DNA from 3 places in the Citrobacter sp. MNAZ 1397 genome. Region 3 is predicted to be linked to each of the others. Evidence: predicted binding sites of a transcription regulator. Region 3 holds the regulator's gene; each other region holds the start of a gene.

Region 1 (10,147 bases), on a different contig from region 3:
CTGAGCTAAATTTGTACGGGCCTTCCTGGAAGTTCACTTTCTGACCGTGCATATAGGATACGCCGACATCCACAGACGCATCTTTGTTGAACGCATACGTGGTACCTGCGCTCAGCCAGAAACGGTCCTGATCCGGAATGGAGATAGAACGTTTGTCTGCCGGAACCGGGCTGTCATCAAAGGCGATACCGGTACGGAAGGTCCAGTTATCGTCCATATAGTAGGTGGTACCCAGTGCGATACGGTAAGAGTCTTTAAAGCTTTCATCTTTATAGAACAGGGTCTGGCCGTTGCTGTTTGTCGCTTTCAGCTCCTGGAACTGACTCCAGCTGGTATAGGCCATGCTGTAGTGGATAGCCCATTGCGGCGCAACGCGGTTATAACCTGAGATTTCCCACATCTCCGGCAGGTTCAGGGTCAGAGAACCACCGGTTGTACGGCCATTGGTGCCCATTGGCAGACCGAAGTTGCCGAGGATTTGGTTATAGGCCGAAGGCAGGCTGCTCTTGTAATCACCATCAAAGTCGACTTTCACCTCAGAACGGTAGGTTAAGCCGTAACGGTTGTTTTTATCGATTTCGTAAAGAATACCGGCGTTCCAGCCAAAGCCCCACTCATCACCTTTCAGATAAGCTATCTGCGTATCAGCCGGGATACCTGCAACCTGCTGCGCCAGACCCGGAATCGGTGGCAACGCGCCTGAACCCGCAACGATTCTGCCCAGATCGCCTGCGTAACGCTCAATCTTCGCTTTGGCGTATACCGCATCAAAGCCCAGGCCGAAACTCCAGTGGTTATTCAGACGATAAGCACCGCTGAGGTTCAGGTTCAGGGTTTCCAGGTCTGTTTTGCCGGCATATGCGCCTGCCGCGTAGTCGCTATTAAACTCGGTCGCTAAACCGTAGTTAGAGGTAATGGACGCGCCCCAGCCAAACTGATCATTGATTGGTGCGACGAAGTGCAGGTTTGGAACCCATGCTGTTGGCGCGATGTTTTTCGAATCCAGGCTGGCACCTGATGGTGATGTGCCTGAAATATCAACACCCGGATCAACGAAAATAGCGCCAGCGGAGAACGTCGGACGGTCAAACATCATAATCAGAGCAGGGTTGCGGCTGGCGTTGCCCGCATCATCTGCAATTGCGCCTTCGCCGGAATAAGCGCGGCCAAGACCAGAAGAAGAAAATTCGTTGAGCTGGAAGCCTGCGGACCAGGCCTGGGTTGAGACGATTGCCACTGCAACTGCGAGTGCAGATTTGGTAAACAGGTTTTTCTGGCTCATGACCAAAACCTCATCCGGTTATTTTTATTTAAACTATGTTACGTGGTGTAACAGGAGCGCGAAGTGTAGGGTCTGCGGTACGTCATAGAAATCAGACCAGTGGCGAGAGTATAGGTCTGACCAGAGGAAATGTTGCAAGCTTGTATATAAAATTTTTCAATTGTGATCTTCGAAACGGGATCTGCGTGGCAAAATTGCGGCCAGCGTCGCTCATGATTATGGGTGGTTTTTGTTCTGGATCATTTTTAAGTGTGATTTCGGTCACTTAGGGACTTTCCTCACATTATCGACTGGAGACAGGTTATTGAGGGGGGTAAAATATGCACAACGTTTATTTGGCACCTTGGGTGCGAATTCAGAGGAAATCACAATGAGTAAATGCAGTGCTGATGAAACCCCGGTTTGCTGCTGTATGGATGTTGGTACCATCATGGACAACTCCGATTGCACCGCCTCTTATAGCCGTGTGTTCACAAACCGCACCGATGCAGAAGAGACACTGGCTGCGCTGACGGCGCGCGCGCGTGGCGTAGAGTCAGATCCATGCCAAATCACTTCGACGTTCACTGAGGTTGACGGCGGTGTGCGTCTGGATATCGATTTTGTTTTTGCTTGCGAAGCGGAAACCCTGATTTTCCAGCTGGGTCTGCGTTAATCTTCCTGCCTGCGCTCCTGCTTCTGCGGGAGCGTTTTTTTCAATCATCTCTGTGTTTTACCTCCCACTTTTTTCTTTCCCTCATTGGCTAAATGTAAATAATTAGTTAAGACTGTTATCAGGTCAGACCACTAGTGCATCATGCTGTTAACAGGGGAGTGTTATGAGTCAGGCATTACCGCTTGTCACCCGTCAGGGCGACCGCATCGCCATTGTCAGTGGATTACGTACGCCATTTGCCCGTCAGGCAACGGTATTTCACGGTGTCCCGGCTATCGATCTTGGCAAAATGGTGGTGGGCGAGCTCCTTGCCCGAAGTGAAATCCCGCCGGAAATCATTGAACAACTGGTTTTTGGCCAGGTGGTGCAAATGCCGGAAGCCCCTAATATCGCAAGAGAAATCGTACTAGGAACGGGCATGAGTGTGCATACCGATGCCTACAGTGTGAGCCGCGCCTGCGCCACCAGTTTCCAGGCCGTAGCAAACGTTGCCGAAAGCCTGATGGCGGGGACGATTCGCGCGGGTATCGCGGGTGGTGCTGATTCTTCTTCTGTATTGCCCATCGGCGTGAGCAAAAAACTGGCACGTGTGTTGGTCGATGCCAACAAAGCCCGCAGTGCAGGACAAAAACTAAAGCTCTTCTCCCGTTTACGGCTACGTGATCTCTTGCCAGTGCCGCCTGCGGTGGCAGAATATTCCACCGGTTTACGCATGGGGGATACCGCAGAGCAGATGGCGAAAACCTACGGCATCACGCGTCAGGAACAGGATGCGTTAGCCCATCGTTCTCACCAGTATGCGGCACAGGCCTGGGCGGAAGGCAAGCTGGCGGATGAAGTGATGACCGCCTATGCACCACCTTTTCGCGAACCGATAACCCAGGACAATAATGTCCGGCAAAACTCCAGCCTCGCGGACTATGCCAAACTGCGTCCGGCCTTTGATCGCCGACACGGTACTGTGACCGCCGCGAACAGCACGCCACTCACCGATGGTGCGGCAGCGGTGATCCTGATGACCGAGTCGCGGGCGAAAGAGCTGGGTTTGCAGCCTTTGGGATACCTGCGAAGTTATGCCTTCACCGCCATTGACGTACAGCAGGACATGTTGCTGGGGCCCGCCTGGGCGACGCCGCTGGCACTCGACAGGGCGGGGCTGACGATGGCGGATTTAACCTTACTGGATATGCACGAAGCGTTTGCATCGCAAACCCTGACCAACCTGAAACTGATGGCCAGCGAGCGCTTTGCCCGCAATGTATTAGGCCGGACACAGGCAACGGGCGAGGTGGATGACAGCAAATTTAACGTGTTGGGGGGATCGATTGCTTACGGGCATCCCTTTGCGGCGACCGGGGCGCGGATGATCACCCAAACCTTGCATGAACTGCGCAGACGCGGCGGTGGATTTGGTCTGGTCACTGCCTGTGCCGCAGGTGGGCTTGGGGCAGCTATGGTTCTGGAGGCCGAATAATGGAGATGACCTCAGCATTTACACTCAGTGTCCGCCCGGACAATGTTGCCGTTGTCAGCATTGATGTTCCCGGCGAAAAGATGAACACGCTAAAAGCCGAGTTTGGCAGCCAGGTTCGCGCCATTCTCAAACAAATCCGCGAAAATAAACAGATACGTGGCGTGGTGTTCATTTCCGCAAAACCAGATAATTTTATCGCCGGTGCGGACATCAATATGATTGATCGCTGCAAAACGGCCAAAGAGGCCGAAGATCTGGCGCGCCAGGGGCAACAGATCATGGCCGAGATCCACGCTCTGTCGATCCCGGTGATCGCCGCCATTCATGGTCCATGCCTGGGCGGCGGGCTGGAACTGGCATTAGCCTGTCACCGCCGTATTTGTACCGATGATGCGAAGACGGTCTTAGGGCTGCCTGAAGTTCAGCTTGGGCTGTTGCCTGGTTCCGGCGGTACCCAGCGACTGCCGCGTCTGGTCGGAGTAAGCACCGCGCTGGAGATGATCCTTACTGGTAAGCAACTGCGCGCGCGTCAGGCGTTAAAAGCGGGGCTGGTGGATGATGTCGTGCCGGTTTCTATCTTGCTGGATGCCGCCGCAGAGCTTGCTACACAAGGTCGTCCTGCCAGCCGCAGCCTGCCGGTACGTGAACGCCTGCTGGCCGGGCCGCTGGTACGTGCGCTGTTATTCCGCATGGTCGCAAAAAAAACAGAGCAAAAAACCCAGGGCAATTACCCCGCGACGACCCGTATTTTGAATGTTATCGAAACGGGTTTAAGTCAGGGCAGTAGCAGTGGCTATGATGCGGAGGCGCGCGCGTTTGGTCAGCTGGCAATGACGCCGCAATCACAGGCGCTACGGCATATTTTCTTTATCAGCACTGAGGTAAAAAAAGACCCTGGCAGCCCGGTTGCGGCCGGTCCGCTTCGTGCTGTCGGTATTCTCGGTGGCGGGTTGATGGGCGGCGGAATTGCCTACGTGACGGCAGGGAAGGGTAACCTTCCTGTTCGCATAAAAGATATTAATCCGAAAGGTATTAACCACGCGCTGAAATATAGCTGGGAACAGCTTGATAAAAAGGTGCGTCGCCGCCATCTCAAATCTGCTGAACGTGACGCGCAAATGGCCCGCATTTCCGGTACCACGGACTACAGCGGTTTTTCCCATCGGGATGTGGTTATCGAGGCCGTTTTCGAAGATTTGAACCTTAAGCAACAGATGGTCGCGGAGGTTGAAGCACAGTGCGCGCCGCAGACCATTTTTGCCTCCAACACTTCTTCGTTGCCCATCGGCGATATTGCTGCCAAAGCGGCGCGCCCCGGTAACGTTATCGGATTACATTTTTTTAGCCCGGTGGAGAAGATGCCATTGGTGGAAGTTATTCCCCATGCCGGCACCGATGAACAGACCATTTCGACAGTGGTGAAACTGGCCAAGAAGCAGGGTAAAACGCCGATTGTCGTGGCGGACAAAGCGGGTTTTTACGTGAACCGTATTCTGGCGCCTTATATGAGCGAAGCGATGCGACTGCTGAGCGAAGGGGAACGTATCGAGAATATCGATAAAGCGCTGGTAAAATTTGGCTTTCCTGTCGGCCCTATCCAACTTCTGGATGAGGTGGGCATCGACACGGGGACCAAAATTATCCCTGTGCTGGAGGCTGCCTACGGTGACCGTTTTAGCGCCCCTGCAAGCGTCGTTTCTGCAATATTGAATGACGATCGCAAAGGCAGAAAAAATGAGCGTGGTTTCTATCTTTACGGTAAGAAAGGGCGTAAAAGCAAGAAACAGCCTGACCCGGCAATTTACCCGCTTGTGGGGGCTTCTGGCACAGGCAAATTATCGGCAGAACAGATTGCCGAACGATGCGTCATGATGATGCTTAACGAGGCTGCACGCTGCTTCGCCGAGAAGGTGATCCGCAGCCCGCGCGATGGTGATATTGGCGCGGTGTTTGGCATCGGTTTTCCGCCTTTCCTGGGCGGCCCGTTCCGCTATATGGATACCCTTGGCGCGGGTGATATTGTCGCAACTCTACAGCGCCTGGCTTCGCTTTATGGGGAACGTTTTGCTCCTTGTCAGCTTTTGTTACAAATGGCTGAACGAGGCGAAACTTTTTGGGGCAAGAAGGAAACTGATTTTGTAAGTTAAGGTCAAAAAAGGGTAAATCCAGCTTTAAATGAAACAGCGATGGTTATTTTGTAAACAGTCATTGACTATACTTACGCCATTGAGGTAAAAAACAGCGTTTCATTCATCGAATGGATCAGGCAAAATGCCCGGCCATTGATATTTCCTGTCGTAATGGAACTGTTCACGCGGGGAGTGTTAATGCTTCTGGTTAACAAAAGCGGTGCAATATGCAAGTTTTTATCATGCGTCACGGCGATGCAGCCCTCGATGCAGCCAGCGACTCAGTTCGTCCCTTAACCCCTTGTGGTTGTGACGAATCGCGTCAGATGGCAACCTGGCTGAAAGGTCAAAAAGTGGATGTCGAACGTGTTCTGGTCAGCCCGTTTCTTCGTGCTGAACAGACGCTAAGTGAGGTGGGTGAATGCATGAACCTGCCCGACAACGTGGATGTCCTGCCCGAACTGACCCCTTGTGGTGATGTTGGTCTGGTCAGTGCCTATCTCCAGGCGCTGGCAAACGAAGGTACCTCTTCCGTGCTGGTGATTTCTCACCTGCCGTTGGTGGGTTATCTGGTGTCCGAGCTTTGCCCGGGTGAAACACCGCCAATGTTTACCACCTCCGCGATTGCCAGCGTGACGCTGGATGAGAGCGGTAAAGGCGTTTACAACTGGCAAATGAGTCCCTGCAACCTGAGAATGCCAAAAGCAATCTGATTCGCCGGACCGTGAAAAAAAGCCGCACTTGTGCGGCTTTTTACGTTTCTGTCTGTCCGTTGCGTTCAGGGAAGCTCTGGCGGCTGCCACTCTTCGACTTCAATCAACACCAGTATCGCAGCATCGCCACCGTACTCTTTGGGAGCCTGGTGAAACGCCATTACATGCGGATGCTGTGCCAGCCAGAGAGGCGTCTGTTGCTTAAGGATATGTTTACCGTGCCCGTGCATGACGCAGGCGCAAAAGACATGTTCACGTCGGCAGGCGGCGATCAGCGCCCCCAGTTCCTGCTTGGCCTGTAGCTGCGTTAAGCCGTGCAGGTCAAGAAACAGATCCGGGGAATAATCACCGCGGCGGATCTTCTTGAGTTCAAAATGGCTGACATCGTCGCGCACATACTTCACCGGCCCTTCGGTATTCAGCAATGGCTGAAATTCATCAGAGAAATAATGGCTGTTATCTGCCTGCTCCGACAACAGGCGCTTCACCGGAACCTCAGTGATTTTTTTACGTGTCGGGCGGTGCACTACCGTATCCTGTTTTATTTGACGCGTGCCGGTCATCAATTGTCGGAACAGCGTCTGCTCCTCCTCGCTAAGCGATGGTTTCTTTTTCATCTGCGCATCTCATCTTTTATTTCTTTTAGTGTACCCGACTCGCTCCCTGCTGTTCAGCAAAATGCATTTTTAGGCCGCGACGCGAAGCGACAATGCTGATTTATCGCCGTCTTCATGGCAAACTAGCCGCCGAATTTCTTGCGAGCGTGTCCTGGAGGATAAGATGGATAAAATTTTCGTTGATGAAGCAGTAAGTGAACTGCATACCATTCAGGACATGTTGCGCTGGTCGGTAAGCCGATTCAGCGCGGCAAATATCTGGTACGGTCACGGTACGGATAACCCGTGGGATGAAGCCGTACAACTGGTATTGCCAACCCTTTACCTGCCGCTGGATATACCGGAAGAGATGCGCAACGCGCGCCTGACCTCCAGCGAACGTCACCGTATCGTTGAGCGCGTCATTCGCCGCGTCAATGAACGTATCCCGGTTGCCTATCTCACCAATAAAGCCTGGTTCTGCGGCCATGAGTTTTACGTTGATGAGCGCGTACTGGTGCCGCGCTCGCCGATTGGTGAACTGATCAATAACCACTTCGCCGGCCTTATCGACGGACAACCGCAGCACATTCTGGATATGTGTACCGGTAGCGGCTGTATCGCCATTGCCTGCGCTTACGCCTTCCCGGAGGCGGAAGTGGACGCGGTGGACATCTCCCCGGATGCGCTGGCGGTAACAGAACACAACATTGAAGACCACGGGCTGATTCATCACGTCACGCCGATTCGCTCCGACCTGTTCCGTGACCTGCCGAAAGTGCAGTACGACCTGATTGTGACCAACCCGCCGTATGTTGATGAAGAGGATATGTCTGATCTGCCGTCAGAGTATCGCCATGAGCCGGAGCTGGGGCTGGCCTCCGGTAGCGACGGTCTGAAACTGACGCGCCGCATTCTGGCGTGTGCGGCGGATTACCTTACCGATAATGGTGTGCTCATTTGTGAAGTGGGCAACAGCATGGTACATCTGATGGAACAATATCCGGATGTGCCGTTCACCTGGCTTGAATTTGATAATGGCGGTGACGGTGTCTTCATGCTGACCAAAGCGCAGTTGCTGGCCGCACAGCAACATTTCAGCATTTATAAAGATTAAAACGCTAATAACATAACGACGACAACGGAGCCGTGATGGCAGGAAATACTATTGGACAACTCTTTCGCGTAACGACCTTCGGCGAATCGCACGGCATCGCGCTGGGCTGCATCGTCGATGGTGTACCGCCGGGCATTCCACTGACCGAAGCCGACCTCCAGCATGACCTGGATCGACGCCGCCCCGGAACCTCACGCTATACCACCCAACGCCGTGAGCCGGATCAGGTGAAAATTCTCTCCGGCGTGTTTGAAGGCGTGACCACCGGTACCAGCATCGGCCTGCTGATTGAGAATACCGATCAGCGCTCCCAGGATTACAGCGCAATCAAAGATGTGTTCCGTCCGGGGCATGCTGATTACACTTACGAGCAAAAATATGGCCTGCGCGACTATCGTGGCGGTGGCCGTTCCTCGGCTCGTGAAACCGCAATGCGTGTGGCGGCTGGGGCAATTGCCAAAAAATTCCTCGCGCATAAATTCGGCATCGTGATCCGTGGCTGTCTGACCCAGATGGGGGATATTCCGCTGGAGATGAAAGACTGGGAACAGGTCGAACAGAATCCGTTCTTCTGCCCGGATCCGGACAAAATCGACGCGCTGGACGAACTGATGCGCGGGCTTAAAAAAGAGGGCGACTCGATCGGCGCGAAAGTCACTGTTGTGGCGGACGGTGTGCCGGCAGGCCTCGGTGAGCCGGTATTTGATCGTCTGGATGCCGATATCGCCCATGCGATGATGAGCATCAACGCGGTTAAAGGCGTTGAGATTGGCGACGGCTTTGGCGTGATCAACCTGCGCGGTAGCCAGAATCGCGATGAAATCACCAAAGACGGTTTTCAGAGCAACCACGCGGGCGGCATTCTGGGCGGTATCAGCAGCGGGCAGCAGATCGTTACCCATATCGCACTGAAACCGACCTCAAGCATTACCGTGTCGGGGCGCACGATTAATCGCTTTGGCGAAGAAGTAGAGATGATTACCAAAGGACGTCACGACCCGTGTGTCGGTATTCGCGCGGTACCGATCGCCGAAGCGATGCTGGCCATTGTGCTGATGGACCATTTTATGCGTCAGCGTGCGCAAAATGGCGATGTGACGACCACTATTCCTCGCTGGTAACCAATGAAAAGAATTGCAATTGCGCTGCTGGCGTTTTTCGCAACGCTGACCTGCCAGGCGGCAACGCCCTGGCAGAAAATCACCCATCCAGTTGCGGGCGCAACGCAATCGATCGGCGCCTTCTCGAATGGCTGTATTGTTGGCGCGCATGAACTGCCGCTGCAATCCGATACCTATCAGGTGATGCGTACCGATCAGCGACGCTACTTTGGTCATCCGGACCTGATTCTGTTTATTCAGCGTCTGGGTAATCAGGTGCATAACCTGGGGCTTGGGACAGTGCTGGTGGGCGATATGGGTATGCCGGCCGGCGGACGTTTTAACGGCGGTCACGCCAGTCACCAGACGGGGCTGGATGTGGACATTTTTCTGCAACTGCCAAAAGCACGCTGGACCGCAGCGCAATTGTTAAAACCGCAGGCACTGGATTTGGTTTCCAGCGATGGCAAGCAGGTAGTGCCTTCGTTATGGAAACCCGAAATTACCAGCCTCATTAAGCTGGCGGCGAAAGATAATGATGTGACGCGCATTTTCGTCAACCCGGCCATTAAGCAGCAGCTGTGTCTGGACGCCGGTACAGACCGCGACTGGCTGCGGAAAGTGCGCCCCTGGTTCCAGCATCGCGCGCATATGCATGTCCGTTTGCGCTGCCCGGCAGATAGCCTTGAGTGCCAGGATCAGCCTTTGCCACCAGATGGCGACGGCTGTGGTGCGGAATTGCAAAGCTGGTTCAAACCGGCCAAACCTTCTACGACGCCTGAGAAGACGACACCCCCGCCGCTGCCTGCTTCCTGTCAGGCATTACTGGATGAGCACGTATTGTAATGGATGCATTTCAAGAGATATTTATGGTGTCGCCACTGCTTCTGGTGGTGCTTTTTCTGGTCGCCACGCTGGCGGGATTCATTGATGCGTTAGCGGGTGGCGGTGGTTTACTGACCGTGCCTGCATTGCTGGCCGCCGGTATGACCCCGGCGCAGGCGCTGGCTACCAATAAACTGCAGGCCTGCGGTGGCTCCATCTCTTCCACGCTCTATTTTTTGCGCCGTAAAGTGGTGAG
Region 2 (10,147 bases), on a different contig from region 3:
CGGCAGCATTACCCAGGCCGCGCAAAAAGTGCATCGTGTGCCGTCAAATCTCACCACCCGCATTCGCCAGCTGGAGGCGGACCTCGGGGTAGATCTCTTTATTCGTGAAAACCAGCGGCTGCGTCTTTCCCCCGCCGGGCACAGTTTTTTACGCTACAGCCAGCAGATCCTCGCGCTGGTTGATGAAGCGCGGATGGTGGTGGCCGGTGACGAGCCGCAGGGACTGTTCTCACTTGGCTCGCTGGAGAGCACCGCCGCGGTGCGCATTCCGGCCACGCTCGCGAAATATAACCAGCGCTATCCGCGCATTCAGTTTGATCTGGCAACCGGGCCCTCCGGCACCATGATCGACGGTATTCTCGATGGCACCCTGAGCGCCGCCTTTGTCGACGGACCGGTAATGCATCCCGGGCTTGAAGGGATCCCTGTCTATCGTGAAGAGATGATGATTGTCGCCCCACATGGCCACGAGCCCATCACCCGGGCGGCCCAGGTGAACGGTTCCAGTATTTATGCGTTTCGCGCCAACTGTTCCTATCGTCGCCATTTTGAGAGCTGGTTTCACGCCGATCAGGCGACCCCCGGTAAAATCCACGAAATGGAGTCCTATCACGGGATGCTGGCCTGTGTGATTGCCGGGGCCGGGCTGGCGCTGATCCCACGCAGCATGCTGGAAAGTATGCCCGGTCACCACCAGGTTGGCGCCTGGCCGCTGGCGGAAAACTGGCGCTGGCTGAATACCTGGCTGGTGTGGCGGCGCGGTGCGAAGACCCGCCACCTGGACGCCTTTATTGAGCTGCTGAACGCCGATCCGCAGTCAGCCGTTTTTCCATAAAAATGCTGAGCGGATCTTCTGCATAAGGGGCAAAAGCCTCCCGCTGCTGATATCCACTGCGCGAATAAAGACGGACCGCCGCGTGTTGTTTAATGCCCGTTTCCAGGCGCAATGTGTGGCATTCGCGATCCCGTGCCGCATGCTCAAGGGCTACCAGCAGCTTTTCCCCCAGTTGCTGGCCGCGATGGTGCGCATCAATATAGACCCGTTTCATCTCGCCGGTACCGTCGTCATTAAGGACTATGGCACCACAACCGACCATCGCACCGGACGCATCCACGATGGCCTGCATGATGACGCGCTCAGGTGGCAAAGATGCCAAATCGAGGAGATGATTGCTCTCAGCCGGGTAAAGTTCAGCCTGATATGCATCAAGGGCGGCAATCAGGGCGCGAATACCTGGCTGAGTTGCCGAGGCAGGAATAAAGGTATACATGACTCCTCCTGTTATTGTTCTGTTAAATTACGCGCAAACCCTGCTCACTTCGCCATACAATTAACTTATATATCCCTGTCCGGATTGCATAAAATGCGCCTGCGGCGGTAATTTACGCTCACGCGTAATCGTGATAACGGAAGAGAAATGAATACCAGAGCCCGCAAAGTGATGATCATCGGTACCGGCAATGTTGGCGCATCGGCGGCTTACGCCCTGCTGAATCAGAACATTGCCGAAGAGTTGATCCTTGTTGATTTGAATCGCGATCGCGTTGAAGGTCATGTGCAGGATCTGGCGGACGCCGCCGCATATATGCCGGGCATGATGCATATTACCAGCCGCGATGCCGCTGACTGTGCCGATGTGGATATTGCGGTCATCACCGTCTCCGGTGGCCCGCTTAAGCCAGGGCAGACCCGCCTGGACGAGCTACAGAACACCGCGCGTATTGTCAAAAATATTGTGCCGCAGATGATGGAAAACGGCTTTAATGGCATCTTTCTGATTGCCACCAACCCCTGTGACATCATCACCTGGCAGGTATGGAAACTCTCTGGCCTGCCGCGCAGCCAGGTCATTGGTACCGGCGTCTGGCTCGATACCACCCGATTGCGGCGCGCGCTGGCGCAAACGCTGGATATCGGCGCGCAAAGTATCGACGCGTTTATCCTTGGCGAACATGGCGACACTCAGTTTCCGGTGTGGTCGCACTCCTCCGTTTACGGTTCGCCGATTGCCGATGTCTGGAAGCGGCGTACCGGGCAAAACATCGATTTTGACGGGCTGGCAGAGAGCGTTCGTAAACACGGTTTTGAAATTTACGCCCGTAAAGGCTGCACCGAGTACGGGATTGCCGGGACGATTGCGGAGATCTGCCGCAATATCTTTACCGGTAGCCACCGCGCGCTGGCGATCTCCTGCGTGCTTAACGGTGAGTATGGCGTGAGCGATGTCGCCATTGGCGTGCCTGCGGTCCTGACCCAGAGCGGCGTGCAGCAGATTATTGAGTTACAGCTTGAAGCGGACGAAGTGGCGAAATTTAACCACTCCGTGTCGGTGATTAAGCAGAATATCTCTCGCCTGCCGTAACAGGCGACTCGCTGCTATCGAACAAACGGCGTGGCAATGAGCACGCCGTTTGTTTTAACGAAATAGAGCAATCAATGGGCAGGATGCTAACTGGCAATGGTTAACCGGGCAGGCAAGACGGCAAGTTTCTGGCGAATATCGTCGCCAAGGTGACTGTCGGTGACAATGTCCGTCAGCGAATCAAGACGGGCGACATTAAACAGCGACCACGCCCCGTATTTACTGCTGTCAGCCAGCAACACCCGACGCTGTGCATTATCAATCAACGCCCGTTTCAGCGCCGCTTTCTCTTCGGTTGGCGAGGTGATGCCTTTTTCCAGATCCCAGCCGTTACAGCTAACGAAGGCCAGATCCGGCCAAATCCCCTGCAACAGCTTACGACCATGATCGCCGATGCATGACTGGCTGGTATCATCAATTCGCCCGCCAATAATGGTCACTTCGATTTGCTTAAACTCAGAGAGAAACAGCGCGATATGCAAATCGCTGGTGATGACCCTCAGCGGCAGATGCGTCAACTGGCGAGCGAGTTCAATCATGGTGGTGCCCGCATCAAGCACAATGGCGTCGCCCGCTTTCACCAGCGACGCGGCCGCACAGGCGATAGCATGTTTTTCCGACAGATTACGCTGCATTTTCTCAAGCGTTGTCGGCTGCGAGGGGATAAACCGGTTAAGCGTAACGCCGCCGTGTGAACGGCTTATCACCCCTTCCTGATCGAGTTTGATCAAATCGCGGCGAATGGTGGCAGGAGACGCGTTGGTGATTGTCACCAGTTGGTCTACCGTTACCAGATTATGGCCTTTCAGATAATCCATAATCTGTTCTAACCGGTTATATCCCTTCATATTATTCTCGTGTGATTTGCATAGCTAACTGGATGGAGACCGCCATGCTCTCCGGTTTCGCTTTTCCGGTCCAGGCGATATCAAAGGCGGTGCCATGATCCGCAGAGGTACGGATAAACGGCAAACCAGCAGTGATATTAACCCCATCGTAAAAGCCCAGCAATTTTAAAGGAATATGCCCCTGATCGTGGTACATCGCCACCACCATGTCATACATCCCTTCATTGCACTGCATAAAGACCGTGTCCGGCGGGCACGGGCCGTAAACGTTGAGCCCTTCGGCTTTCATCGCTTCAACCGCCGGGCCTACGGTAGTGATCTCTTCATCGCCAAACAGGCCATTTTCTCCGGCATGCGGGTTCACCCCGGCCACCGCGATACGCGGGTTTGCAAAACCAACACGTTTGAGGAAAGTATCCGCCACACGAATTACCGTCTTGATACGATCCTGATTCAGGGTATCAAGGAATTTACGCAGCGCAATATGAGTGGTGACGTGAATCACTTTGAGTTTGTCGGTATAGAGCACCATCGCATAGTCGTTAATATTGGTCAGTTTCGCCAGCAGCTCGGTATGACCCGGATAGTGGTGACCACCTGAGTGCAGCGCTTCTTTGTTCAGCGGTGCGGTGGCAATGGCTTTTACTTCGCCGGCCATCGCCAGTTCCGTCGCGCGCCGCACGCAACGGTAGGCCAGATCGCCCGCCTGGGCTTGTACTTTGCCGGGTTCCAGCGCCTGCGGATCCGCCAGCGGTTCATCGAGCACGTTAATCACGCCAGGCGCGAAGCGGGCGTCGCTGACCTGGTTGATAATGCGCAGTTCCGCATGCGGCGTCACGTTCAGCGCCAGGATACGGTTGAACGTTTGGGCGCACCCCACAACCACAACCGGCGCCCCGGACAGCTCCCCTTCGACCAGCGATTTAATAATAATCTCCGGACCAATCCCCGCAGGATCACCCATCGTTACGGCAATAATGTTAGTCACTCGACTTCTCCTCAATAAAATACAAAACCTTGCGCAACGTGGTTTCGTCGCCAAAACCGCCCGCTTTGGTCATCACTGGTCGTTGCCATTCGCAACCTGAAAAATATCCCCAGGGCACGCATTCAGCGGCGCGCCCACGAATCTGAAACCCTTTTGCTCCCAGCGCCCTGGCGACAGCTATCGCCACATCTCCGCCGGAGAGATAAAGTCCGTCAGGCGTACTGTGCTGCAGTACATCCCGGGTCAGTGCACCTAAATAATCACAAATACGCTCACCGCACTCCGCCCGGCTCAGCCCCCAGCGCTCGCATAGCGCAGCCACCTGATGGCGCGCCTGTTCATCCGGGCAGGTATGCACCAGACAGTGTTTGCCCGCGTTAAGCGCGGTGGTAATCGCGGCGCGGTAGTCGGTGGAAGACGGCTGGAAGACATCATTGATATCAATAAAGATGTGTTCACAGCGAGGATGCTGCGCAGCTGTACGCACCTGTTTTTGAGCGATTTCACTCATTGAACCGACCACCGCCAGCACCACCGCCTGTTTTTCCGGCGCCAGACGGCGTGACAAGGCGTCACACAGCCCGGCAGAACCCACCAGCAACGGCCTTTCGCTCGCCTGCATAGCATGGGTGATGATGTCATCCAGATCGGCGTCCGTTTGCGCATCCACTACCAGTAGCACAGGTGCTTGTGCACGGGCGTGTGAGAGCGCGACGGGTAATTGTGAGGGGGTAATGTTCTGGCTATGCCCGATAAAGAGCGCTCCCACATCCGCGCTGGTAATCGGCGTTTTCGGATCGCTGGCAAACTCGGTGTCGGTGAGCAGTACGCCATTTACCAGGCATTTCCCCTGCCGGGTAATGCGTCCTGCCGCTGGAAACGCCGGGGCGATAATCACCGCCGCCGCCCCCGTAACCTGCTGCATGGCCATCACTTCGGCTCCCGGATTACCGCGTAGCGTGGAATCTATCTTTTTTACCAGCCACGTCGGCGAATACTGACGTAATACGCTTTCAGTCAGCGCGGCCACCTTCTCTTGTGCCGCATCCGCCGTCAGTGCGCGGCTATCGCTGTTATAAATGAGCGCCTGCGCATCGCTTTGGTATGTCGCTTCCAGCACGACGTCCACACGCATCCCTGCCTGCGCCAGGCTCACGCCCGCATCGTTCGCGCCTGTGAAGTCATCGGCCAGAATGACCACTTGTTGGTCCGAGGTTTGTTTGTTCATCCCTACTCCGGGTCGTTACGTTCTGGATATGATTATATTCAATCATAATTGATTATATGTGAGCAAGATCAACTTATTTAATTTGCGAATAAATTATAAATTTATGCCATACAGTGACCGTGATTGAAAAAATATGATTGATTTCAATCACCACAAAGACAGACAGGAGAACGTTGTGGTAACAATAAACAGCACCCTGATAAGCGGCGCAGGGGCCATTCCCGCCATCGCGCCATTGCTTACGGGTAAAAATAAACTCTTACTGGTTAGCGACAGCAACGTCATCAAACTTGCCGCAACGCAACAGATCCTGACACTGCTGCAGGCGGAAGGCCGACGGGTACAGGTTATTGACAGCGTACCGCCAGAACCCAGCCAACATGATGTCGCCCGTATTCTTGGCGGCTCGCCGGACTCAGCATTCGATCTGGTCGTGGGTATCGGCGGCGGCAGCGTTCTCGATGTCACCAAACTGTTATCGGTCCTCTGTCATCCTCGCTCACCCGGCCTTGACGCCCTGCTCGCCGGGGAAAAACCGACCGCACGCGTCCCTTCTTTATTGATTCCGGCCACCGCAGGGACCGGATCTGAGGCCACGCCAAACGCGATCCTGGCGATCCCGGAACAGAACACCAAAGTGGGCATCATCTCTCCGGTATTGCTGCCGGATTATGTCGCGCTGTTGCCGGAATTGACCACCAGCATGCCAGCGCATATCGCCTCTTCTACCGGTATTGATGCCCTGTGCCACCTGATTGAATGCTTTACCGCTACGATCGCCAACCCGGTGAGCAATAACGTAGCCCTGACCGGTCTGCGTAAGCTTCTGCACAATATCGAAACCGCCGTTAGCGAGCCGCACAACCTGACCGCGCGCCTCGAAATGTTATGGGCTTCTTATTACGGCGGTGCGGCAATCACCCATGCCGGGACGCATCTGGTGCATGCGCTCTCCTACCCACTGGGTGGCAAATACCATCTGCCGCACGGTGTCGCGAATGCCATTCTGCTGGCCCCCTGTATGAAAGTGGTGCGCCCGTACGCCGTCGAAAAATTCGCGCAGGTGTGGGATCTCGTTCCGGACGCCGACACCACGCTCAGCGATGAGGATAAATCCCACGCGCTGGTGGATTACTTTGCTGCGCTGGTAAAACGCCTCGATCTGCCGGACAACCTGGAAGCGCTGGGGGTACCGCGTGCGGATATTCCGTCGCTGGCCGATGCCGCCCTGAACGTTAAGCGCTTGATGAATAACGCCCCTTGCACGGTTGATCACAGCGCCGTGCAGGCGATTTACCAGACATTGTTTCACTGATTTATCACGGAGAGATGTGCAATGAGTAAGAAAATTGAAGGCGTGCTGACGGCGATCGTCACGCCTTTTGATGCAGAAGGTGGATTGAATGTTCAGTCACTGAAAGAACAGGTCAATCGCCAACTGACGGCCGGAAACGGCATTTTCTGCGGCGGCACCAACGGTGAGTTTTTTGTGCTTAACGAGCAGGAAAAAATCACCGTCACCGCAGCCTGCGTTGATGAAGTGGCCGGTCGCGCCAATGTGGTGGCACATATTGGTGAGATCGCTACCCGCGAAACCATCCGTCTGGGTAAACAGATTGAAAAACTGGGCGTCGACGCGGTTTCCGTGATCACCCCCTATTTTGTCCCCTTAAAACAAAACGAATTAATTACCCATTATACCGCCGTCGCGGATGCCCTCAGCGTACCGGTATTTCTGTACAACATCCCTGCCCGCACCGGGAATACCCTTGAACCACAGACTGTCCGCGTGTTGGCGGAACATCCGAACATTATTGGCATTAAGGACAGCGCAGGCAGCTATGAAAGCCTGAGTGGATTTCTGAACGCCGTTAAAGATATCGAGAATTTCGATGTCCTGAATGGACCGGACTCCCTGATTCACCGGGGATTCGTGGAAGGATGTTCTGCCTGTATCTCTGGTCTTGCGAACGTCGCACCAAAAGAAATCAATGCCATTTGGTCGCATTTCAGGGCTGGCGACGTGGAAGGCTCCCGTCAGGCACAAGAAAATGTCACCGGTCTGCGTACCGATCTCTATAGCGTAGGGTTCTCTCCGGCGGCGGTTAAAAAAGCAGTGCAACTTATGGGCTATAACGTCGGCGAAAGTCGTTATGCCGTTTCATTTACCGAAGAACAACAGCTGCAAATTCGCCAGATCGTAACGCAGTACGTGCGTTAAGGCGTTTTTCATTCGTCATTAGAATATTGGGCACCTCAGGTGCCCTGGCTTCACTCGCCCCAAAGAGAGGCAAAGATGAACACGTTTACTTCACAAGATACCCTGATCATTGTCGGTATAGTCATTGCCTATATCGTCTTTACCACCTGGCTTACGTTCCGTTTACGCAGTAAAAACTCCGGCGACTTTATGGAAGGCTCCCGCGCGATGCCGGCCTTTATCGTTGGTATCTTATTAATGTCTGAATACATTGGCGCGAAATCAACTGTCGGTACCGCACAGGCCGCCTTCGAAGGCGGGATTGCCGCCTCATGGTCAGTTCTGGGTGCGGCTATCGGTTTCCCATTGTTTGGCCTGCTGCTGGTCAAACGCATTTATAACACCGGCAAAATCACCATCTCCGGCGCAATTGCAGAGAAGTACGGCAACAGCACCAAGAACATCATTTCTATCATCATGATCTACGCATTGCTGCTGGTGAATGTCGGCAACTACGTGAGCGGCGCGGCGGCGATTTCTACAGTGTTGAAAGTGAGCCTGCCGGTGGCCGCCTTTATTACCGCCATCGTCAGTACCTTCTACTTTGCCTACGGCGGCATGAAAGGCGTGGCCTGGGTTACCCTGCTGCACAGTGCGCTTAAGTACTTCGGTATTCTGGTCATCATGGGTTTTGCACTCTACAAAACCGGTGGTTTCACCCCGATGGTTCAGAAAATGCCGGACTTCTACTGGACCTGGGATGGTAACTTCGGTGCCAGCACTATTTTCGCCTGGTTGATTGGGACTATCGGGTCTATTTTCTGTACCCAGTTCGTGATTCAGGCCATCTGTTCGACCAAAGATGTGCAATCGGCGAAACGTTCCACCTGGATAGCATTTTTCTTCTGTATGCCGATTGCGCTGGCGATTGCCGTTATCGGCGTCGCGGCAAAATATCTGCACCCAGAAATTAACAGCCTGTATGCGATGCCGATTTTCCTGCAGGATATGAACCCATGGATTGCCGGACTTGTGACAACGTCACTTGTTGCTTCTATTTTCGTGAGCGTCAGTACCGTTGCGCTGGCTATCGCCTCGCTGGTGGTGAAAGATTTCTATGTCCCTTACCGTAACCCGACACCGGAGCAAGAATTTAAAGCCACGCGCTGGTTATCTTTATTGATTGGTTTCCTGCCGCTGATTTTCGTGCTGCTGGTCCCGGAAGTGCTGAAACTGTCGTTCTTTACCCGAGCGATCCGTCTGTCCATCACGGTGGTTGCAGTGATTGCTTTCTACGCCCCGTTCTTTAAAAGCACCCGTGGCGCGAACGCCGGCCTGATTGGCTCCTGTGTTGTGACATCACTGTGGTATGTGCTGGGCGACCCGTTCGGTATCAACAACATGTATATCGCGCTGATTACCCCGGCGGTGATTATGGTCCTGGACCGAATTATCCCGAACAAAGCGCACGCGAAAACGAAAGCACCAACACCTGTACAAAATAGTGGAGTTTGATATGTCCGTTACTGTTAATCGCGATGGCGTATTACGTCAGCAAGAAGATGCACGTGTCATCAGCGCGATGCTGCCCTCGCCCTGCCCGCAAAACCACGCGGCCAACATTCTGCCGCTGCCTGATGGCACGCTGATGTGCGTCTGGTTTGGCGGCACCCAGGAAGGCGTTGCGGATATTTCCGTGTGGAGCTCACGCCTCGTAGCAGGCTGCGACAGCTGGAGTGAGGCGGTCAAACTGTCTGACGATGCCAGTCGTTCCGAGCAAAACCCGGTACTGTTCCTCGCCCCGGATAACGTACTGTGGTTGATGTGGACCGCGCAGATCTCCGGCAACCAGGACACGGCAATCGTCCGCTATCGCCAGTCGACCGACCTTGGTGTCAGTTGGGGCGAAATTGCCACACTGCTCGATAAGCCAGGCACGTTTATTCGCCAGCCGATCACCGTGCTGGAAAATGGTAACTGGCTGCTGCCGGTCTTCTATTGCCGCACCAAACCGGGTGAGAAGTGGGTCGGTAATGATGATATCAGCGCGGTAAAAATCTCCGCCGATCAGGGGAAAACCTGGCGCGATGTGGAGGTTCCGGAAAGCCTCGGCTGTGTGCATATGAACATCACCGCACTGCACAACGGCACCCTGGTTGCGCTTTTCCGCAGTCGCTGGGCGGATAACATCTATTACAGCCAGTCGACCGACGATGGTGAAAGCTGGTCTGTGCCGGAACCGACGACCTTGCCAAACAACAATTCGTCCATTCAGGTCACGACCCTGGCGGACGGCAATCTGGCGCTGGTGTTTAACTACATGAGTGCCGCCGGGGCGCTGGAACGCCGTGCCTCGCTGTATGACGAAATTGACGATGGCGATGGACGCAAAGAGCCGGAAGTAACCAGCGGTCGCAGCGCATTCTGGGGTGCACCGCGTGCGCCGATGACCGTGGCTATCTCACCTGACGGTGGGAAAAGCTGGCCTTGGCAGCGTCATCTGGACGAAGGTGACGGCTA
Region 3 (10,147 bases):
TGTGCAGTGCGCGAATATGGTCCACCGGCACGGCGTCTTTGCCGAGGTAGCTGTCCATTACCGCTTTGTATTCATTCACCACATCTTCTTGTGGGCGGGCAAAAAAGGCCTCATTGAACAAATCGACCATAAACCACCGTAAAAAGCCCTGCAACCCAAAAAACACCAGCTTGCCGTCCGCCACGGGAGAGGAGAAAAAGCGATCGCTGCGCGGCGTAAAGTTGGAGTACACCTGCGTAGTCCCTTGCGGGTACTGCACACGGTGGGACACTTTGTAACCGTCGATAGCCAGAATGGGGTTCATTTTCATGGTGTTATATCCCTTAAGCGCAAAAAATGGTGTCGATGTCGATAAACTCAACGCGAGGTTCGCGAAGCTCAGAAGAAGCAAACGAGGTGGTGGTATAAATGGCGTCAATACCATTGTGCAGCAGGTTCTCGACCCCTTTAGAAAACACGCCGTGGGTAACATATAAACTCACGCTGCGCGCGCCGGCATCGCGAAGTACCTGAGCGGAGCCGATAAAGGTACCGCCCGCATCGCAAAGATCATCCACGATCAGTACATCTTTACCTGCCACATCGCCAGAAACGAGCGCAAAGCCAGTCAGGTTACCCGTTGTAACATCACGCTCTTTCGTGAGGATGGCGTAATCCCGCGCCCCGCTGGCTTTTGCCACGTTATGAATTTTCTTCAATGCCCCGGCATCGGGTGCCACCAGCATTAATTTGCCTGCACGTATTGCCTGACGCAGGGTTTCGCTTTTCATCAGGCACTCTTCCTGAGCAATCACCACACTGTTGTTGATGGCCGCTGCGGCTGCGTCGCTGTGCGGATCCAGCAGAAAAACTTTATCGAAATTCAGCACGTTCAACTGGTTAGCGAATACTTTGAGCGCAAAACTGTCGCCGCTAACCATGTGTCGGTCCTGACGCGCCCAGGGTAACCAGGCCAGTTCAAGATGGCTTACGGCGATGTCGGTAACATGACGCACGGCATCAGTGAGTTGGGCTAACAGCATGAAATCATTCATATCGCGCATAGCGGCAACGCGAACCCGCATAACCTGAGCAAAACGCGGCAGTTCACTCATCACTCTCAGCCATACCGCGCCGTCGGGAAAGACACCTCGTTCGATTTCAATCGGTTGATTATCAAGTGTTAACTTAATTTTGCTGGTCATGATTCACCTCACCATTAATTAATGTCCTTAAGACACTTATAATATTGTCTATGAGACACTTATTGGCAAGCGATTTTTTTATCATTCGGCAACCACATAATTAAGCGCATGATATTTAATGAAATAAAAGTTAACTTGCCGCCTTTGGGTGGGCTGATAAACTTGGGGCGTGTTTAATAAGGCGAGTAAGCGATGATCAGCGAAGCAGAGTATCTGGATTCTTATGATGCCAGCCGGTTCCCTTCACCCCTGGTGACGGTAGACAGTGTGCTGTTCACACTGCATGAGAAGGCACTTCGCGTTTTACTGGTAAAACGTGCGAGTCACCCGCAACGGGGACGCTGGGGCCTGCCTGGCGGGTTTATTGATATGGAACAGGACGACTCCACGCGAGCCACGGCATTACGTAAGCTGACAGAGAAAACCGGCGTCTCTCCTTCCTGGCTGGAACAACTGGATACTTTTTCCGGGGCAAAACGCGATCCCCGTGGCTGGAGTCTGACCATCGCCTGGTATGCGTTAATCTCCTGGGTCGCCTGCGCACCGCATATCGCCAGCGTGAGCGATGCCAAATGGATGCCGGTAACCGGGCTGGATGATATCGATCTGGCCTTCGATCATCGGGAAATCATTCAGACTGCGCTACAACGGTTACGGCAGAAAACGATGTACTCTTTACTGCCAGTTTATTGTTTGCCTGATACGTTTACCCAGACGCAATTGCAGGAGGCGACGGAGATTATTCTCGGCCAGCCTATCCAGCGAAAAAGCCTGATTCGCCGATTTGAGGCCTCAGGTATGTTTGAAGAGACAGGCGAGAGCGTAGCGACTGGTGCGCGAAAAGCGCGCGTATGGCGCCGTAAGCCGGATGTCGATATTCATCTCTTTTCCCGAAATTTACTGACGGATTAATATAGCCTGCGCGATGTCCCGCGAAATGAAAAAACGGCGCAACATCGTGCGGCTATAGTTGTCCCATTCTTGATTCTATTGTTCTGTACTATGGCTGAAATTACACCTTCACGATTCCCGGAAATGGCGGATGATTCTTCCACCTTCCGCCCACTACGCGGTGGAAGCAATCCGCATTTCCAGACCATGCTACCGCGACTGATCCGCCGGAAACTGGGCTTTACTCCGACCTGGCAGCGCCTGGAACTGCCCGATGGCGATTTTGTGGATCTCGCCTGGAGCGAAGACCCTGCGCAGGCAAAACATAAACCGCGTCTGGTGGTCTTTCACGGGCTGGAAGGTAGCCTGCACAGTCCTTATGCTCATGGACTGATAGAAGCGGCAAAAGCGCGCGGCTGGCTGGGCGTGGTGATGCATTTTCGTGGCTGCAGCGGTGAACCTAACCGTCTTAACCGTATCTACCACTCCGGCGAAACCGAAGACGGCACCTGGTTTTTGCACTGGTTGCAACGGGAATTTGGCCGGGTCCCCACCGCCGCGGTGGGCTATTCGCTGGGCGGCAATATGCTGGCCTGTCTGCTGGCCAAAGAGGAAAATCGCGTCCCCCTCGATGCCGCAGTGATTGTCTCTGCCCCCTTTGTGCTGGAAGCATGCAGCGCCCATATCGAAACCGGCTTTTCGCGGGTGTATCAACACTACCTGCTCAACTTGCTGAAAGCCAACGCGTCGCGCAAATTAAAAGCCTATCCAGGATCTTTACCTGTTGATTTGCCACAATTGAAACGTCTGCGTCGTCTGCGCGATTTTGATGATGCGATTACGGCGCGCATCCATGGCTTTGCCGATGCGATTGACTATTACCGTCAGTGCAGTGCTATGCCGCTGCTGAATAAAATCAGCAAACCAACGTTGATCATCCATGCGAAAGACGATCCCTTTATGGATCAAAATGTGATCCCCGATATGCAGACATTACCACCGTCAATAGAATATCAACTCACCGAACATGGCGGTCACGTGGGGTTTGTGGGCGGCACGTTACTGCGCCCGGAAATGTGGCTGGAAAAGCGCATCCCCGACTGGCTGCACACTTATCTGGAAAGCTAAATGATTATTCCCTGGCAGGATCTGGCGCCTGAGACGCTCGACAACCTGATTGAAAGCTTTGTCTTGCGTGAAGGCACCGATTATGGTGAACATGAGCGCTCACTCGAACAAAAGGTCGCCGATGTGAGACGGCAACTGAAAAACGGCGAAGCCGTGCTGGTGTGGTCAGAACTGCACGAAACCGTCAACATTATGCCGCGCTCGCAGTTTCACGAGTAACGCACTGACGGCTGGCTTCGTTTACAACAATGGGTTACTCAGGGAGCTGCTATGTCCGCTAAACATCCGGTTATTGCCGTAACAGGTTCCAGCGGTGCGGGAACCACTACCACCAGCCTCGCGTTTCGCAAAATCTTTGCTCAACTGAATTTGCATGCCGCCGAGGTCGAAGGTGACAGTTTTCACCGCTATACCCGCCCTGAGATGGACATGGCAATCCGTAAAGCCCGGGATTTAGGCCGACATATCAGCTATTTTGGCCCGGAAGCGAATGACTTCGGGCTGCTGGAACAGACGTTTATTGAGTACGGACAAACCGGTAAAGGCCAGGCGCGAAAATATCTGCATACCTATGATGAAGCCGTTCCCTGGAATCAGGTTCCCGGCACTTTCACCCCCTGGCAACCCTTGCCAGAGCCAACAGATGTGCTTTTTTATGAAGGGTTACACGGCGGCGTGGTGACGCCACAGCATGATGTCGCCCGCCATGTCGATCTGCTGGTGGGCGTGGTTCCGATCGTTAACCTTGAGTGGATTCAAAAGCTGGTGCGTGATACCAGTGAGCGCGGCCATTCCCGTGAGGCGGTAATGGATTCAGTGGTGCGTTCGATGGAAGATTATATCAACTTCCTTACTCCCCAGTTTTCCCGCACCCATATCAACTTCCAGCGTGTGCCGACGGTAGATACCTCCAACCCGTTCGCCGCTAAAGTGATCCCCTCGCTGGATGAAAGCCTGGTGGTTATTCATTTTCGTAATCTGGAAGGGATCGACTATCCCTGGTTGCTGGCAATGCTCCAGGGGTCATTCATTTCGCACATGAACACGCTGGTGGTGCCGGGCGGAAAAATGGGGCTGGCGATGGAGCTTATCATGACGCCGCTGGTACAGCGGCTGATGGAAGGGAAGAAGATTCAATAGCCTTCCGGCGGGACGCAACATCGGCTCCCGCCAGGGTATCCCGGCACGCAGCGCCACCGGGGAAAACGCCTGATGCGCTTCGCTTATCCGGCCTGCGTTCTCAGGCCTCAATCACTTCATACGAGTGCGTGATTTTCACCGCCTTCTCCAGCATTAATGCCACGGAGCAATATTTCTCAGCAGAGAGATCCACCGCACGCGATACAGCCGCTTCTTTCAGCTCTTTGCCGGTCACGATAAAGTGCAAATTGATATGCGTAAACAGACGCGGAGCCTCCTCGCGGCGCTCCGATGTCAGCTTCACTTCGCAGTCTTTCACATCGTGACGGCCTTTTTGCAAGATAGAGACAACATCGATAGCGCTGCATCCCCCCGCCGCCATCAGCACCATTTCCATCGGGCTGGGGGCTTTGTCGCCTGAGTTACCATCCATCAGGATCTGGTGCCCGGACGCAGACTCGCCAAGGAACGTTAAACCTTCTACCCATTTCACACGAGCTTGCATTTTTAATTCACTCCGGAGTTACAATTTTCTTTACAGATTACGCGTACATAAGAAAACGCGCAACGGAAGGCGACCTGCGTCAAGCTGAAGCGAGACACCAGGAGACAGGCGACAAAAGCTATGCTAAAACAATCGGGATGCTACAGTGATACATTGACGTTATGCATGTATGCAGAGGACATCACATATTACAGGCCGCAGGCATGTCTGACGGTCCACTTCCCAGGTATGGGGAAGATAGATTGCAACCCCGGACGCGATATGTGAATCCAGCGTCTGGAGCCAGCTTATAACAGAGGATAACCGCGCATGGTGCTTGGCAAACCGCAAACAGACCCGACTCTCGAATGGTTCTTGTCTCATTGCCACATTCATAAGTACCCGTCGAAGAGCACGCTGATTCACCAGGGTGAAAAAGCGGAAACGTTGTATTACATCGTCAAAGGCTCAGTGGCTGTGCTAATCAAGGATGAAGAAGGTAAAGAGATGATCCTCTCTTACCTTAACCAGGGAGATTTTATCGGTGAACTGGGTCTGTTCGAAGAGGGTCAGGAGCGTAGTGCATGGGTACGCGCCAAAACCGCTTGTGAAGTGGCCGAAATCTCCTACAAAAAATTCCGCCAGTTAATTCAGGTGAACCCGGATATCCTGATGCGTTTGTCTTCCCAGATGGCGCGTCGTCTGCAGGTCACCTCAGAAAAAGTCGGTAACCTCGCCTTCCTTGATGTGACAGGCCGTATCGCACAGACGCTGCTGAATCTGGCAAAACAGCCGGATGCAATGACCCACCCGGACGGTATGCAAATTAAAATTACCCGTCAGGAAATTGGTCAGATCGTCGGTTGCTCCCGCGAAACCGTTGGTCGTATCCTGAAAATGCTGGAAGATCAAAACCTGATCTCCGCGCACGGTAAAACCATCGTCGTGTACGGTACACGTTAATTCTCAAGCGGCGCATCGCCCTTAACGATGCGCCGTTTTTGTCTCTCTTCCCCATGTGGCGCAGGCTGATTTATCACCCCGAAATCAACTATGCACTGCGACAAACGCTGGTGTTATGCCTTCCTGTGGCTGTCGGACTCATTCTGGGCCATTTACAGCAGGGGCTGCTTTTCTCACTCGTTCCCGCCTGTTGCAATATTGCGGGTCTGGATACACCACACAAACGCTTTTTTAAACGTCTGATCATCGGCGGTTCGCTTTTTGCGGGTAGCAGCCTTGCAGTACAACTGCTTCTGGCGCAAGCGCTCCCCCTGCCGATCATTTTGACGGGTCTGACCCTTATCCTGGGCGTAACGGCAGAAATCAGCGCGCTTCACGGACGCCTGCTGCCCGCCTCGCTTATCGCCGCTATCTTCACGTTAAGCCTCGCCGGAAATATGCCTGTCTGGGAACCATTGCTGATTTATGGGTTCGGTACCCTGTGGTACGGCGCGTTTAACGCCTTCTGGTTCTGGCTATGGCGGGAGCAACCGCTACGTGAATCATTGAGCCTGCTGTATCGCCAGTTGGCGGACTATTGCGAAGCGAAATACAGCCTGCTGACGCAACATGTCGATCCAGAAAAAGCCCTCCCCCCGCTGCTGACACGTCAGCAAAAGGCGGTGGATATGATCAGCCAGTGTTATCAACAGTTGCATATGCTGGCGGCGAATAATAACAACGACTACAAGCGGTTACGCCGCGTTTTCCAGGTCGCTCTGGACTTACAGGAACACATTGCCGTTAGTCTGCATCAACCGCAGGAAGTCCAGGAACTGGTAGAACGCAGCCATGCCGAAGAGGTTATCCGCTGGAATGCGCAAACCGTTGCCGCGCGGTTACGGGTTATCGCCGATGATATTCTTTATCATCGCTACCCCAAACGCTTCAATATGGATAAACAAATTGGCGCGCTGGAGAAAATTGCCCGCCAGCACCCGGATAACCCGGTTGGGCAGTTTTGCGCCTGGCATTTCAGCCAGATAGCCCGTGTGCTGCGTACCCAGCGCCCGCTCTATATACGCGATCTGATGGCAGAGAAGCAGCGTCGCTTGCCCCTGATCCCGGCCCTCAAAAGTTATCTCTCGTTGAAATCTTCCGCCTTGCGTAATGCGGCACGCATTAGCGTCATGCTCAGTATTGCCAGCCTGATGGGCAGTGCGCTGCATCTTCCTAAACCCTACTGGATAATGATGACGGTAATGTTTGTTACGCAAAACGGGTATGGTGCGACACGGGTACGCATTCTGCACCGGGCGGCAGGCACCCTGGCCGGGTTGATCATTGCCGGCGCGACACTGCACTACCACGTACCGGAAGGTTTCACGTTGACCGCGATGCTGATCGTGACGCTGGTAAGCTATCTGATTATCCGCAAAAGCTACGGCTGGGCGATGGTGGGCTTTACCCTCACCGCGGTATATACGCTCCAGTTGCTCACCCTGAATGGCGACCAGTTTATCGTTGCCCGTCTTATCGATACGCTGATTGGCTGCCTGATTGCCTTTGGCGGTATGGTCTGGCTGTGGCCTCAATGGCAAAGCGGCCTGCTGCGAAAAAATGCTCATGACGCGCTGGAAACCTACCAGGACGCCATTCGTCTGATCCTGAGCGATGATCCTCAGCCGACTCCGCTGGCCTGGCAGCGCATGCGGGTAAACCAGGCGCACAATGCGCTCTTTAACTCGCTTAATCAGGCCATGCAGGAGCCTGGCTTTGATACGCGCTACCTGGCGGACATGAAACTGTGGGTCACGCACAGTCAGTTTATTGTCGAACATATTAATGCGATGACGACGCTGGCGCGGGAACACACTATGCTCACGCCGGATCTGGCACAGCGTTACCTGCAGTCATGCGAAATTGCCCTGCAACGTTGTCAGCAGCGTCTGGAGTATGATGGTCCGGGAAGTTCAGGGGATGTGAATATTCTGGAGGCGCCGGAGAGCATGACGCATGGCCCTATGAGCACGCTGGAACAACATCTGCAGCGGATCCTGGGGCATCTGAACACCATGCACACCATTTCGTCGGTGGCATGGCGTCAGCGTCCACATCACGGCATTTGGTTAACTCGCCGCTTGCGACCTTAAATGTTAATCACTTTGGCAACTGCTTTCGCGAAGCGCTGCATCCCTTCTTCGATATCACTCTCTTCAATGATAAGCGACGGCGCAAAACGCATCACATCAGGACCGGCATTAAGTACCATCAGCCCTTCATTCGCCGCAGCGTAGAGGAAATCGCGCGCGCGGCCTTTGTACTGCGGTTTCAGCTCCGCACCGACCAGCAGACCCATGCCGCGAATTTCGCTGAACAGGTCGTACTGCGCGTTGATGTCTTGCAGATGTTTGACGAACAGTTCGCGTTTCGTATTTACGCCATTTAAGACTTCTGGTGTATTGATAATATCGAATGCCGCACCGGCAACGGCACAGGCCAGCGGGTTACCGCCATAGGTTGAGCCGTGGGAACCCGGGTGGAACGCGCTGGCGATCTCATGGGTCGTGAGCATGGCGCTTACCGGGAAACCACCGCCAAGCGCTTTGGCGCTGGTCAGGATATCCGGGGTCACACCATAATGCATGTAGGCGAACAAATCGCCGCTGCGTCCCATCCCGCACTGCACTTCATCAAACACCAGCAGCGCGTTGTGTTCATCGCACAGATCACGCAATCCCTGTAAAAACTCCGGCGTTGCCGCCGTCACTCCGCCTTCGCCCTGAATCGGTTCAACCACGACCGCGCAGGTATGATCGTCCATGACCGCTTTCACCGCATGCAGGTCGTTATAGGGCACGTGAATGATATCCGCGGGTTTCGGCCCGAAGCCGTCCGAATATTTCGGTTGACCACCGACGGTCACGGTGAACAGCGAACGACCATGAAACGCATTGTGGAAAGCGATGATTTTGGTTTTATGCGGACTGTGGCGTGTAGATGCATAATAACGCGCCAGTTTGAATGCCGTTTCGTTGGCTTCGGTGCCGGAGTTCATAAACACGACACGTTCAGCAAAAGTGGCGTCGATCAGCTTACGCGCCAGGCGAAGTGCGGGTTCATTCGTAAACACGTTACTGATATGCCACAGCGTTTCGCCCTGCGTTTTTAACGCCTCCACCAGCGCCGGATGGCAATGCCCCAGCGCGGTAACGGCGATGCCCCCCGCAAAATCGACGTACTCTTTCCCCTGCTGATCCCAAACACGGCTACCTTTCCCTTTCACCGGAATAAATTCGGCCGGTGCGAAAATTGGTAAAATGACTTCGTCAAATGTTGCGCGCGTGATTGCACCCTGCTGAGTTGCCATGTAACCCCACCCTTTTTATACAAGAAGTAGAAGTGAAAATATAATCACGAAATATGCATAAAAAATCACTCAATGGCAACTAAAAATCGGCGCGATGCAAAAAGTTATTCAACAACTCATGGCCTTGCTCGCTAAGAATACTTTCCGGGTGAAACTGCACCCCTTCCAGATCCCATTGACGATGGCGAATGCCCATAATCTCTTGCGTCTCGCTCCAGGCGGTCACCTCAAAGCAGTCTGGCAACGAAGGCGGATCGATCAACAGGGAATGGTAGCGGGTAACCGTTAACGGATTATTCAGGCCGCGAAAAACACCCTGCCCGGTATGGGTTACCGGGCAGGTTTTGCCATGCATAACCTGCTTCGCCCGGACAATGCGGGCGCCAAAGACCTGGGCAATGGCCTGGTGACCAAGGCAGACGCCGAGAATCGGCAACGTGCCAGCATAGTGGCGAATAATGTCCAGCGAGATCCCCGATTCATCCGGTGTACAGGGGCCCGGGGATATCACGATTTTTCGAGGGGCAATAGCCGCAATATCCGCCAGGGTGATCTCATCATTACGCCTGACCTCGACCTGCGCGCCCAGTTCGCAAAAGTACTGATACAGGTTCCAGGTAAAAGAGTCGTAATTATCAATAAGCAGGATCATGGCGGCCTCATCATGTTAAGCCGCCCTATTCTACTCAGTTTCGACGGCTTCGCTTACCACTTTGCCAAAGATCTCACACAGCGGTTTTAGCTCGCCCATCGCCCCGGCCTGATTCGCTTTACTCCAGTTTTCCGGGTCAATCCCGCGCCAGTCCAGCCGGTACCCGGCATGCAGCGCAAGCTGTTCGAAGAAAATTCGCTGGGCAATGCCATTGCCAATACGAAAGGGATGCAACACGTTAATTTCACAATAGTAATGGGCCAGTCGCTCAATAAACTCTTCCTTCCCGAGCCCCTGTAGCCACTCTTCGTCTTCAAGCGATTGCATTAACGCATTGCCTTCTTTTTCGATGTATT

What was found. The regulator CRP, encoded in region 3, controls carbon source genes, mostly activating them, when cyclic AMP is high. The targets are predictions, from matches to a motif close to ATGTGANNNNNNTCACAT.
Positions count from the first base shown of each region.
Region 1: L2097_RS01265 (YfcZ/YiiS family protein) is a predicted target of CRP. The motif match lies at 1,532-1,549, and genes of this name have one in related genera.
Region 2: L2097_RS06065 (iron-containing alcohol dehydrogenase) is a predicted target of CRP. The motif match lies at 5,484-5,501, and genes of this name have one in related genera.

Region 1 covers NZ_JAKIVH010000001.1:302,148-312,294, forward strand. The annotation lists gene fadL (long-chain fatty acid transporter FadL) at 1-1,282, opposite strand, end outside; gene L2097_RS01265 (YfcZ/YiiS family protein) at 1,653-1,937, shown strand; gene fadI (acetyl-CoA C-acyltransferase FadI) at 2,101-3,411, shown strand; gene fadJ (fatty acid oxidation complex subunit alpha FadJ) at 3,411-5,558, shown strand; gene sixA (phosphohistidine phosphatase SixA) at 5,768-6,253, shown strand; gene smrB (endonuclease SmrB) at 6,319-6,870, opposite strand; gene prmB (50S ribosomal protein L3 N(5)-glutamine methyltransferase) at 7,034-7,966, shown strand; gene aroC (chorismate synthase) at 8,002-9,087, shown strand; gene mepA (penicillin-insensitive murein endopeptidase) at 9,091-9,912, shown strand; gene L2097_RS01305 (sulfite exporter TauE/SafE family protein) at 9,912-10,147, shown strand, end outside.
Region 2 covers NZ_JAKIVH010000001.1:1,295,672-1,305,818, reverse strand. The annotation lists gene ptrR (putrescine utilization regulator PtrR) at 1-835, shown strand, start outside; gene L2097_RS06090 (GNAT family N-acetyltransferase) at 789-1,271, opposite strand; gene L2097_RS06085 (L-lactate dehydrogenase) at 1,419-2,363, shown strand; gene L2097_RS06080 (DeoR/GlpR family DNA-binding transcription regulator) at 2,450-3,211, opposite strand; gene L2097_RS06075 (D-threonate 4-phosphate dehydrogenase) at 3,213-4,199, opposite strand; gene dtnK (D-threonate kinase) at 4,192-5,427, opposite strand; gene L2097_RS06065 (iron-containing alcohol dehydrogenase) at 5,603-6,742, shown strand; gene L2097_RS06060 (dihydrodipicolinate synthase family protein) at 6,764-7,648, shown strand; gene L2097_RS06055 (sodium:solute symporter family protein) at 7,724-9,142, shown strand; gene L2097_RS06050 (sialidase family protein) at 9,144-10,147, shown strand, end outside.
Region 3 covers NZ_JAKIVH010000003.1:419,692-429,838, reverse strand. The annotation lists gene L2097_RS19210 (nicotinate phosphoribosyltransferase) at 1-310, opposite strand, end outside; gene prs (ribose-phosphate diphosphokinase) at 324-1,184, opposite strand; gene L2097_RS19200 (NUDIX hydrolase) at 1,377-2,096, shown strand; gene L2097_RS19195 (hydrolase) at 2,187-3,203, shown strand; gene L2097_RS19190 (YheU family protein) at 3,204-3,422, shown strand; gene L2097_RS19185 (phosphoribulokinase) at 3,474-4,343, shown strand; gene L2097_RS19180 (OsmC family protein) at 4,444-4,848, opposite strand; gene crp (cAMP-activated global transcriptional regulator CRP) at 5,158-5,790, shown strand; gene L2097_RS19170 (YccS/YhfK family putative transporter) at 5,844-7,922, shown strand; gene argD (bifunctional acetylornithine/succinyldiaminopimelate transaminase) at 7,919-9,139, opposite strand; gene pabA (aminodeoxychorismate synthase component 2) at 9,219-9,791, opposite strand; gene L2097_RS19155 (putative adenosine monophosphate-protein transferase Fic) at 9,822-10,147, opposite strand, start outside.